Regions from separate parts of the Kitasatospora sp. NPDC093679 genome, predicted to be linked through region 2. Evidence: predicted binding sites of a transcription regulator. Region 2 holds the regulator's gene; each other region holds the start of a gene.

Region 1 (3,272 bases), on a different contig from region 2:
GACCTTGACCGGGTCGATGACGCCGGCCTTCACCAGGTCGCCGTACTCGCCGGTGGCGGCGTTGTAGCCGTGGCCGGTCTCCAGGTCGGCGACCTTGGAGGTGATGACGTAGCCCTCCAGGCCGGCGTTCTGGGCGATCCAGCGCAGCGGCTCGGCCAGCGCCTTGCGGACGACCGCGACACCGGTGGCCTCGTCGCCGGACAGGCCGAGGCCGCCGTCGAGGACCTTGGCGGCGTGCACGAGGGAGGCGCCGCCACCGGCGACGATGCCCTCCTCGACCGCGGCGCGGGTCGCCGAGATGGCGTCCTCGAGGCGGTGCTTGCGCTCCTTCAGCTCCACCTCGGTGGCGGCGCCGACCTTGATGACGCAGACGCCGCCGGCCAGCTTGGCCAGGCGCTCCTGCAGCTTCTCGCGGTCCCAGTCGGAGTCGGTGGAGGCGATCTCGGCCTTGATCTGGCCGACGCGGCCGGCCACGGCCTCGGAGTCGCCGGCACCGTCGACGAGGATGGTCTCGTCCTTGGTGACGGTGATGCGGCGGGCGGTGCCGAGCACGTCCAGGCCGGCCTGGTCGAGCTTGAGGCCGACCTCCTCGGAGATGACGGTCGCGCCGGTGAGGACGGCGATGTCGCCGAGGATCGCCTTGCGGCGGTCGCCGAAGCCGGGGGCCTTGACGGCCACCGCGTTGAAGGTGCCGCGGATCTTGTTGACCACCAGGGTGGACAGCGCCTCGCCGTCGACGTCCTCGGCGATGATCAACAGCGGGCGGGAGCCGCCCTGCAGGATCTTCTCCAGCAGCGGCAGGAGCTCCTGGATGGAGGAGATCTTGCCCTGGTTGATCAGGATGTACGGGTCGTCGAGGACCGCCTCCTGGCGCTCCGCGTCGGTCACGAAGTACGGCGACAGGTAGCCCTTGTCGAACTGCATGCCCTCGGTGAACTCGAGCTCGACGCCGAAGGTGTTGGACTCCTCGACGGTGATGACACCGTCCTTGCCGACCTTGTCGATCGCCTCGGCGATGAGCTCGCCGACCTGGGTGTCCTGGGCGGAGAGGGACGCGACGGCGGCGACGTCGTCCTTGCCCTCGATCTCGCGGGCCACCGAGAGCAGGTGCTCGGAGACGGCGGCGACGGCCTTGTCGATGCCCTTCTTCAGGGCGGCCGGGCCGGCGCCGGCGGCGACGTTGCGCAGGCCCTCGTTGACCAGGGCCTGGGCGAGCACGGTGGCGGTGGTGGTGCCGTCGCCCGCGACGTCGTTGGTCTTGGTGGCGACCTCCTTGACCAGCTGCGCGCCGAGGTTCTCGTACGGGTCGTCGAGCTCGACCTCGCGGGCGATGGTCACACCGTCGTTGGTGATGGTGGGGGCGCCGAACTTCTTGTCGATGACGACGTTGCGGCCCTTGGGGCCGATGGTCACCTTGACCGTGTCGGCCAGCTTGTTGACACCGCGCTCCAGCGAGCGGCGGGCGTCCTCGTCGAACTGCAGGATCTTCGCCATGTTCCCGTTTCCTCAGGGTCTTACGGATGGACCAACAAGCACGCCCCGGCCCGGGTCAGTGCTGACGCGGTTCCGGGGCGGGCCGTTACGGCTTACTTCTCGATGATGGCGAGAACGTCGCGGGCCGAGAGGACGAGGTACTCCTCGCCCTGGTACTTGACCTCGGTGCCGCCGTACTTGGAGTACAGGACGATGTCACCGACGGCGACGTCGAGCGGCAGGCGCTGGCCGTCCTCGAAGCGGCCCGGGCCGACGGCCAGGACGACGCCCTCCTGGGGCTTCTCCTTGGCGGTGTCCGGGATAACCAGGCCGGAGGCCGTGGTGGTCTCGGCGTCGAGCGGCTGGACCACGATGCGGTCCTCGAGCGGCTTGATGGCAACCTTGCTGCTGGTGGTCACGTCCGAGCTCCCCTTCGGAGATTACGGGGTTGTCTAACAGGGAAGGGCGATGTCCGCAGGCCTGCCGTCGCGGGGGTCAGGCGCGCTCCGTCGCGTTGGCACTCCCCTGGGGGGAGTGCCAGGAACGACCATAGGCCGCCGTTAGCACTCAGTCAACCAGAGTGCCAACGCCAGTCGCCCGGTGTCCCCGGGTGCGGGTGAGTAGCCGTACTCATGTGCGACGCCGGCGCGGCCGGGACGATGGCTGCATGACCGCGACCCGACCCTCCGTCACCCGGGACCTCCTGCACACCGCCTGGCTGCTCGCCGTCGAGACGGCGCTCGGCACCGGAGCGGTGTACGCCCTGATCGTCCTGCTGTTCGCGCTGGCCACCCCGGGCAGCGGCATCGGCGTGGTGGCGGCGTGCATCGGCGTGTTGGTCGCCGCGGTGGCCGTGCCGCTCACCGCGGTCGCGGTGAGCGTGCGCCGCGGGTACCGGATCGCACCGGTGGCCCTGGTGGTCGTCGGACCGGCGCTGGTCTCCGGCGCGCTGTCCGTGCTCGGCCGCTGAGCGGCGGCCGCGCCCCGGACCCGGGGAGACCCGGGGAGACCTGGGGAGACCTGGGGAGACCCGGGAGAGAATGGCCGGGTGGAGATCGAATCGTTCCGGGCGCTGCTGACCGACGAGGGGCGGGCGCTGCTCGCCGAACTGCGGGAGTTCACCCCCGACCGGGAGCTGGCGCTGGCCACCCGGCTGCGCCGGGACCACCCGGCGGAGCTGGTGCGGGCCGCCTTCGAACAGGCGCGGCTGCGGCAGCGTGCGCGGGCCAAGTTCGGCGCGGACGCCGACCTCATGTTCTTCACCCCGAACGGCGTCGAGCAGGCGACCCGGCGCAGCGTCGCCGAGTGGCGGGCGGCCCGGTTCGCGGGTCTGGGCGTGCGGCGGCTGGCGGACCTGTGCTGCGGCATCGGCGGTGACGCGATCGCGCTGGCCCGGGCCGGGGTGTCGGTGCTGGCGGTGGACCGGGACCCGCTGACCTGCGCGGTGGCCGCGGCCAACGCGGCGGCGCTCGGCCTCGCCGGGCTGGTGGAGGTGCGCTGCGCGGACGTCACGGAGGTGGACACCGACGGCTTCGACGCGGTGTTCACCGATCCGGCGCGGCGCACCGCGCGCGGGCGGGTCTTCGACCCGGAGGCCTACTCGCCGCCGCTGTCCTGGGCTCTGGAGGCGGCACGGCGGACGCCGTTCGGTGCGCTGAAGGTCGCCCCGGGGATCCCGCACGAGCTGGTGCCGGAGGGCGCGGAGGCGGAGTGGGTCTCCGACCACGGCGAGGTGAAGGAGGCGGTGATCTGGTTCGGCACCGCGGCGGCGGCGCCGTACCGGGCGACGGTGCTGCCGG
Region 2 (3,272 bases):
CACTATCAGGTCGCCCCGGCCGCCGCCGCGCAGGTGCGTGATGCCCCGGCCGTGCAGCGGGATCGACTGCCCGGACTGGGTGCCGGGCCGGATGTCGACCTCCTCCAGCCCGTCGAGGGTCTGCAGCGGCACCTGGGTGCCGAGCGCGGCGGCCGTCATCGGGATGGTGACGGTGCAGTGCAGGTCGTCGCCGCGGCGCTGGAACACCGCGTGGCTGGTCTCGGCGATCTCGACGTACAGGTCGCCGGCCGGGCCGCCGCCGGGGCCGACCTCGCCCTCGCCGGCCAGCTGGATCCGGGTGCCGTTGTCGACACCGGCGGGGATCTTGACGGTGAGGTTGCGGCGGGCGCGGACGCGGCCGTCGCCGGCGCACTCCGGGCACGGGGTCGGCACGACGGTGCCGAAGCCCTGGCACTGCGGACAGGGGCGGGAGGTCATGACCTGGCCGAGGAAGGACCGGGTGACCTGGGAGACCTCGCCCTTGCCGCGGCACATGTCGCAGGTCTGCGCGGAGGTGCCCGGTGCGGCGCCCTCGCCGGAGCAGGTGGTGCAGGTGACGGCGGTGTCGACCTGGAGTTCCTTGGTGGTGCCGAAGGCGGCCTCCTCCAGGGTGATCTCCAGGCGGATCATGGCGTCCTGGCCGCGGCGGGTCCGCGAGCGGGGGCCGCGCTGGCCGCCGGCGGCGCCGAAGAAGGCGTCCATGATGTCGGAGAAGCCGAAGCCCGCGGCGCCGAAGCCGCCCGCCCCTGCGCCACCGCCGCCGTTCGGCGACAGCGGGTCGCCGCCGAGGTCGTAGACCTGCCGCTTGGCGGGGTCGGAGAGGACCTCGTACGCGGCGTTGATCTCCTTGAACCGCTCCTGGGTCTTCGGGTCCGGGTTGACGTCCGGGTGCAGTTCGCGTGCGAGGCGCCGGAACGCCTTCTTGATCTCGTCCTGCCCCGCATCCCGTCGGACGCCGAGTACCGCGTAGTAGTCCGTGGCCACCAAATGCTCCGCTTGTTCCGCTTCTGGAAGTGCTTGCGTCCGACCGGCTGCGCCGCCTGGCGCAGCACGCTGTTACGACTCGGCCAGGATCTGACCCACGTACCGTGCCACCGCTCGCACCGCCCCCATTGTGCCCGGGTAATCCATCCGGGTCGGACCGATCACACCCAGCTTTGCCACGCTCTGGTCGCCCGAACCGTAACCGACGGAGACCACGGACGTGGAATTGAGGCCCTCGTAGTCGATCTCGCGGCCGATCCGGACGGTCATCCCGGACTCCGCGGTCTCACCCAGCAGGCGCAGCAGCACCACCTGCTCCTCCAGCGCCTCCAGCACCGGCTGGATGGTCAGCGGGAAGTCGTGCCCGAAGCGGGTCAGGTTGGCCGTGCCGGCCAGCATGATGCGCTCCTCGTTCTGCTCGGCGAGGGTCTCGAAGAGCGTGGCGAGGACGGTGGAGACGACCGGCCGGTCGCCCTGCTCGAAGGCGTTCGGCAGGTCCTCCAGCGCCGCGGGGACGTCCGGCAGCCGGCGGCCGGACGCGTTGGCGTTGAGCTTGGCCCGCAGGTCCGCCAGGACGGTCTCGCCGACGGAGCCGGGGCAGTCGACGATGCGCTGCTCCACCCGACCGGTGTTGGTGATCAGGACGAGCATCACCTTCGCGGGTGCCAGCGCGACCAGTTCGATGTGCCGCACGGTGGAGCGGGTCAGCGACGGGTACTGCACCACGGCGACCTGCCGGGTGAGCTGGGCGAGCAGCCGGACGGTGCGGGCGACGACGTCGTCCAGGTCGACGGCGCCCTCGAGGAAGTGCCGGATCGCGCGCCGCTCGGGCGCGGTCATCGGCTTGACCTCGGCCAGCCGGTCGACGAACAGGCGGTAGCCCTTGTCGGTGGGGATGCGGCCGGCGCTGGTGTGCGGCTGGTGGATGAAGCCGTCCTCCTCCAGCGCCGCCATGTCGTTGCGGACCGTCGCCGGCGAGACGCCGAGGTTGTGCCGCTCGACGAGTGCCTTGGACCCGACCGGCTCCTCGGTGCCCACGTAGTCCTGGACGATCGCCCGGAGCACGGCGAGCCTGCGCTCGTCGAGCGGGCGCACGCCAGCACGCGTGTCGATGAGACGCTCGTCCCTGCGCTCGTTGGCCACGGGGCACGCACCTCCGTCTTCGCCCGTTGGACCTGGTGACCGATCCGACCCTTGGCACTCCGGAAGGCAGAGTGCCAGATTCGTACCTGCCAGTGTAAGGCCCACCCCCGACGGCAGGAACGGGCCTCCCGCGTGATCCTCGACCGATCTCGGGGCCGCGGGCAGTGCCCGGCGCGCCGGTGAGTGGCAGCATCGAAGGCAGCGAGCTACCGAAGGAGCAGCGATGTCGTCGTCACGGCAGCACTCCCGCTTCGCGCCGGACCGCGGCCTGACCGGCCGGATGGTCACGACGATGTTCCTCATCGGCCTGGTCTACGTGGGGTTCACCGGGCTGCTGATCGTCATACTGCGCGGCGCCTGGCCGCTCGTCCTGCTGCTGTCGGGCGGGCTGTTCGTCGTGCAGTTCTGGTTCAGCGACAAGATCACCGAGAAGGCGATGGGCGCCCACGAGGCGTCCCCCGAGGAGTACCCGCAGCTGCACGGCACGATCGACCGGCTGTGCGCGCTGGCCGACATGCCGAAGCCGCGGGTCGCGGTCGCCCGCAACGACATGCCGAACGCCTTCGCCACCGGCCGCAAACCGGAGAAGGCCGTGGTCTGCGTGACCACCGGTCTGCTGCGCCGGCTGGAGCCGGAGGAGCTGGAGGGCGTCCTCGCGCACGAGCTCTCGCACGTGGCGCACCGGGACGTGGCGGTGATGACGGTGGCCGGCTTCCTCGGCGTGCTGGCCGGCGTGACCACCCGGATCGCCCTGTACGGCGGATTCCTCGGCAACAACCGCAACAGCAACGACCCGAACACGGCGATCGCCCTGGTGATCGTCCCGCTGGTGAGCATGGTGGTGTACGCGCTGAGCTTCCTGCTGACCCGCATGCTGTCGCGCTACCGGGAGCTGGCGGCGGACCGCTCGGCGGCCCAGCTGACCGGCCGGCCGAGCGCGCTGGCCTCGGCGCTGACGAAGGTGACCGGGCAGATCGCCGCGATCCCGACGGAGGACCTGCGCAAGGCCCAGCCGTACAACGCCTTCTACTTCGCCCCGGCGCTGAGCGCCCGGGAGGCCGCGACCCAGCTCTTCTCCACCCACCCCTCGCTGGAGAAGCGGCTGGAGCAGCTGGCCCGGATCTCCGCCGAGCTCGGCCGCTGAC
Region 3 (3,272 bases), on a different contig from region 2:
GGGGCGCCGCGGTCACCCTGGTCGTCCGGGAGGGCAGCAGCTTCGTGCCGGAGCGCACCACCATCCTGCGGGCCGGCGACGAGCTCCTCGTCGTCACCACCGAGGAGGTCGGCGAGGCCGCCGAACGCCGGCTCCGCGCCGTCGACCGGGGCGGCAAGCTGGCGGGCTGGCTGCGCGGCCGCTGAACCGGCGGCCGCCGGGGGCGGGATGTGACCTGCCTTGCATCAGCGGCCCCACAGGGCCCGGCTGCCATATAATCGATCGATACGGAAGATCTACACCTAGAAAACCCGCAACATCTGCCTGATGCAGAGTTGGCGCGACCGCTCGGCGGCCGCGGTCCGCAGCACCCTGCCTGACGCCGGCACCCGCACCACCCCACAGCCGGCAGGACCCGGTATCTACCCCGGTCGACGCGCGAGAGGACGACTCTCGGCGCCGTCGGGGCCCACCCGTTCCCCGGCGCGCTACCAGGCAGCAGGAAGGACCGACCGTGACGGCCCGCCGAACGGTCGACGACACCCTGTCCCCCGGCACGCCCGCGCCTGCCGGCCCCGATGCCGCACCCGCGTCCGCACCCGCCCGGGTCGGCTACGCGGAACTGCTGCGGACCCCCGGCGCCTGGACGTTCCTGGTCCCCGCCTTCGCCGCCCGGCTGCCCTACGCCATGCTGAGCCTGGGCATCGTGCTGCTCGTCCTGGACACCCACGGCTCGTACGGCACCGCCGGCGCGGTCGCGGCCGTCTCCGCCGTCGCCCAGGCCCTGGTCGGCCCGCAGACCGGCCGGCTCGCCGACCGCCACGGCCAGGCGGCCGTGCTGCTGCCCAGCGTCGCCGTGCACGCCGTGTCGGTGGCCGCGCTGATCGGCCTGGCACTGGGCCACGCCCCGGCCTGGGCGCTGTTCGCAGCCGCCGCCCCCGCGGGTGCCTCGGTGCCGCAGATCGGCGCCATGGTCCGGGCCCGCTGGGTATCCCGGCTGTCGGACTCCCCGGCCACGCTGAACACCGCGTTCGCCTTCGAGTCGGTCACCGACGAGTTCACCTTCGTGGTCGGCCCGGTGCTGGCCACCGCCGTCGCCACCACGGTCACCCCCTCCGCCGCGCTGATCGCCGAGGCCGCGCTGACGGTCGCCGGCGGCCTGGCCTTCGCGGCCCAGCGCCGCACCGCCCCGGCCCGCCACCCGCGCACCGCCGGCGGCCGCGGACCCTCCGCGCTCTCCTCCCCCGGCGTCCGGCTGCTGGCCGGCGCCTTCCTCGGGGTGGGCACCGTCTTCGGCGCCATGCAGGTCTCGGTGACCGCGTTCGCCGAGTCGGTCGGCAGCGCCGGCGCCAGCGGCACCGTGTACGGCATCTTCGCCGGCGGCTCGATGCTCGCCGGCGTGCTCTACGGCCTGGTCGCCTGGCGCCGCTCGGCCCGCAGCCGGATGCTCGGCTGCTACGCCCTGCTGGTGCTCGGCTGCTCGACCCTCTGGGCGATGCCGAACCTCACCGCGCTCTCCGTCGCCGGACTCTTCTGCGGCCTGGCCATCGCGCCGACCCTGATCACCGGCTACACCCTGGTCGAGACGCTCGTCCCGGACGGCGCCAAGACCGAGGCCTTCACCTGGCTGACCGGCGCCATCGGCCTCGGCCTCGCGGTCGGCTCCACCGTCGCGGGCCGGCTCATCGACTCGGGCGGGCCGTCCGCCGGCTTCCTCGTGCCGGTCGTCGGTGCGGGCCTCGGCCTGGTCGCGCTGCTCGCCCTGCGGGGGCTGCTGGTCGCTCCGCGGGACGCCGCCGCGGTCGCTCCGGCCCCCTCCGCGTCCGGGGTGCAGGCCGCGGACGACGGTCTCCGGGCGGGCGGGCCGGCCCCGGCCGGCACGGCCTCCCGGGCCGCCGACGGCACCGGGCCGCGGCAGCTCGTGGGTGCGGGAACCGGGCGCTGAGGCCCGGGCCCGGCGGCCCGGACCCATCTCACACCCGGCATCGCTGGACTGTTCCAGCGGAATACCGCATCATTGACGATCGTTAGCACTCATCAGGCGAGAGTGCCAGGAGGAAGCAAGTGCCCACGTACCAGTACCAGTGCACCGAGTGCGGCAACGGCCTGGAGGCGGTGCAGAAGTTCACCGACGAGGCGCTGACCACGTGCCCCGACTGCCAGGGGAAGCTCCGCAAGGTCTTCTCGGCCGTCGGCGTCGTGTTCAAGGGCTCGGGCTTCTACCGCACGGACAGCCGCTCCTCCTCCAGCAGCTCGGTGAGCTCGGGGTCGTCCTCGACCTCGTCGTCCACCGGCTCGTCCTCGGGCTCGACGTCCTCCGCGCCGGCCGCCGCGTCCTCGGGGTCGACGGCCTCGGCGCCGGCCGCGAGCTGAGTCTTCGCACCGGAGGCCCGGTGCCGCACTCCCCCGTGGAGAGCGGCACCGGGCCTTTGCGCGTGCGCCGGGGGTTGCGGCTGCGCCAGGGGTCCTGCCTGCGCCCGGTACGCGACTGAGCAGGCGCGCGGCAATTGATTGCGCCGTTCGGGTGAGGCGGGTTTTCCACAGGCCGGGGTTTTCCACAGGAAATCGGTCGGCAATTCCGGAGGTGCCGGGCTCGGCGCATTCTGCTGTCCGCGGGCCCGGCCGGGTCCGCGGACCGCCGACCGGAGGCCGCCGACACCGTGACCACCCACCTCGCTCCCCCGCCGCCGTGCTCCGTCCCGCCCCGCCGGAGCGTGCCCGACTTCCCGCCGATCCGCCGCGGCTCCGGCGGCCGTCACCGACTGCAGCAGGCAGTGCGCCACCGCCCCGGGGTGCTGGCCGCCGGGCTGCTCGCCGCCGCTACCGCGCTCGCCGCCGGACCCTTCCGGCCGGGCCCGCCGCCGATGGCGGCCGCCTCCACGGCGACCACCGAGCCGGGGGCCGCACCGCGCTGCACGGGCACCGCCCCGCCCCCGCACTGAGCGGCGGGCGGGAGTGCTCCCCGAAATCCGGCGTGCCGATTTCCTGACCCCCCGATCCGCTGTGGTGTCGTTGCGGGATGAAGGGTTTCAAGGAATTCCTGCTCCGCGGAAACGTCGTCGATCTCGCGGTCGCGGTGGTGATCGGCGCGGCCTTCACGAACATCATCAATGCGTTCGTGAAAGGCATCATCAATCCGATCATCGGCCTGTTCGGCACCAAGGACCTGGCGTCCTACCGCTCCTGCCTGAAGGGCCCGTGCACCCTCGCCGCGGACGGGTCCGTCTCGTCCGGCGTCTTCATCCTGTGGGGCGAGGTGCTCAGCGCGGTGGTGCAGTTCCTGATCACGGCCG

The links. Region 2 encodes HrcA, which represses chaperone genes, less so after heat shock. Its sites were predicted from a motif close to TTNGCACTCNGNNNNNCNGAGTGCNAA; they were not measured.
Region 1: a site for HrcA is predicted at 2,034-2,060, ahead of groES (co-chaperone GroES). Genes of this name have one in related genera too.
Region 3: a site for HrcA is predicted at 2,007-2,033, ahead of AB0O09_RS33215 (FmdB family zinc ribbon protein). Genes of this name have one in related genera too.

The regions. Positions count from the first base shown of each region.
Region 1 covers NZ_JBFBDW010000005.1:17,254-20,525, forward strand. Annotated here, with positions in the region: gene groL (chaperonin GroEL) at 1-1,494, opposite strand, end outside; gene groES (co-chaperone GroES) at 1,587-1,892, opposite strand; gene AB0O09_RS06085 (hypothetical protein) at 2,141-2,443, shown strand; gene AB0O09_RS06090 (class I SAM-dependent methyltransferase) at 2,522-3,272, shown strand, end outside.
Region 2 covers NZ_JBFBDW010000003.1:206,676-209,947, forward strand. Annotated here, with positions in the region: gene dnaJ (molecular chaperone DnaJ) at 1-984, opposite strand, end outside; gene hrcA (heat-inducible transcriptional repressor HrcA) at 1,057-2,079, opposite strand; gene htpX (zinc metalloprotease HtpX) at 2,351-3,271, shown strand.
Region 3 covers NZ_JBFBDW010000061.1:33,879-37,150, reverse strand. Annotated here, with positions in the region: gene AB0O09_RS33225 (potassium/proton antiporter) at 1-185, shown strand, start outside; gene AB0O09_RS33220 (MFS transporter) at 524-1,924, shown strand; gene AB0O09_RS33215 (FmdB family zinc ribbon protein) at 2,044-2,352, shown strand; gene AB0O09_RS33210 (hypothetical protein) at 2,640-2,921, shown strand; gene mscL (large conductance mechanosensitive channel protein MscL) at 2,999-3,272, shown strand, end outside.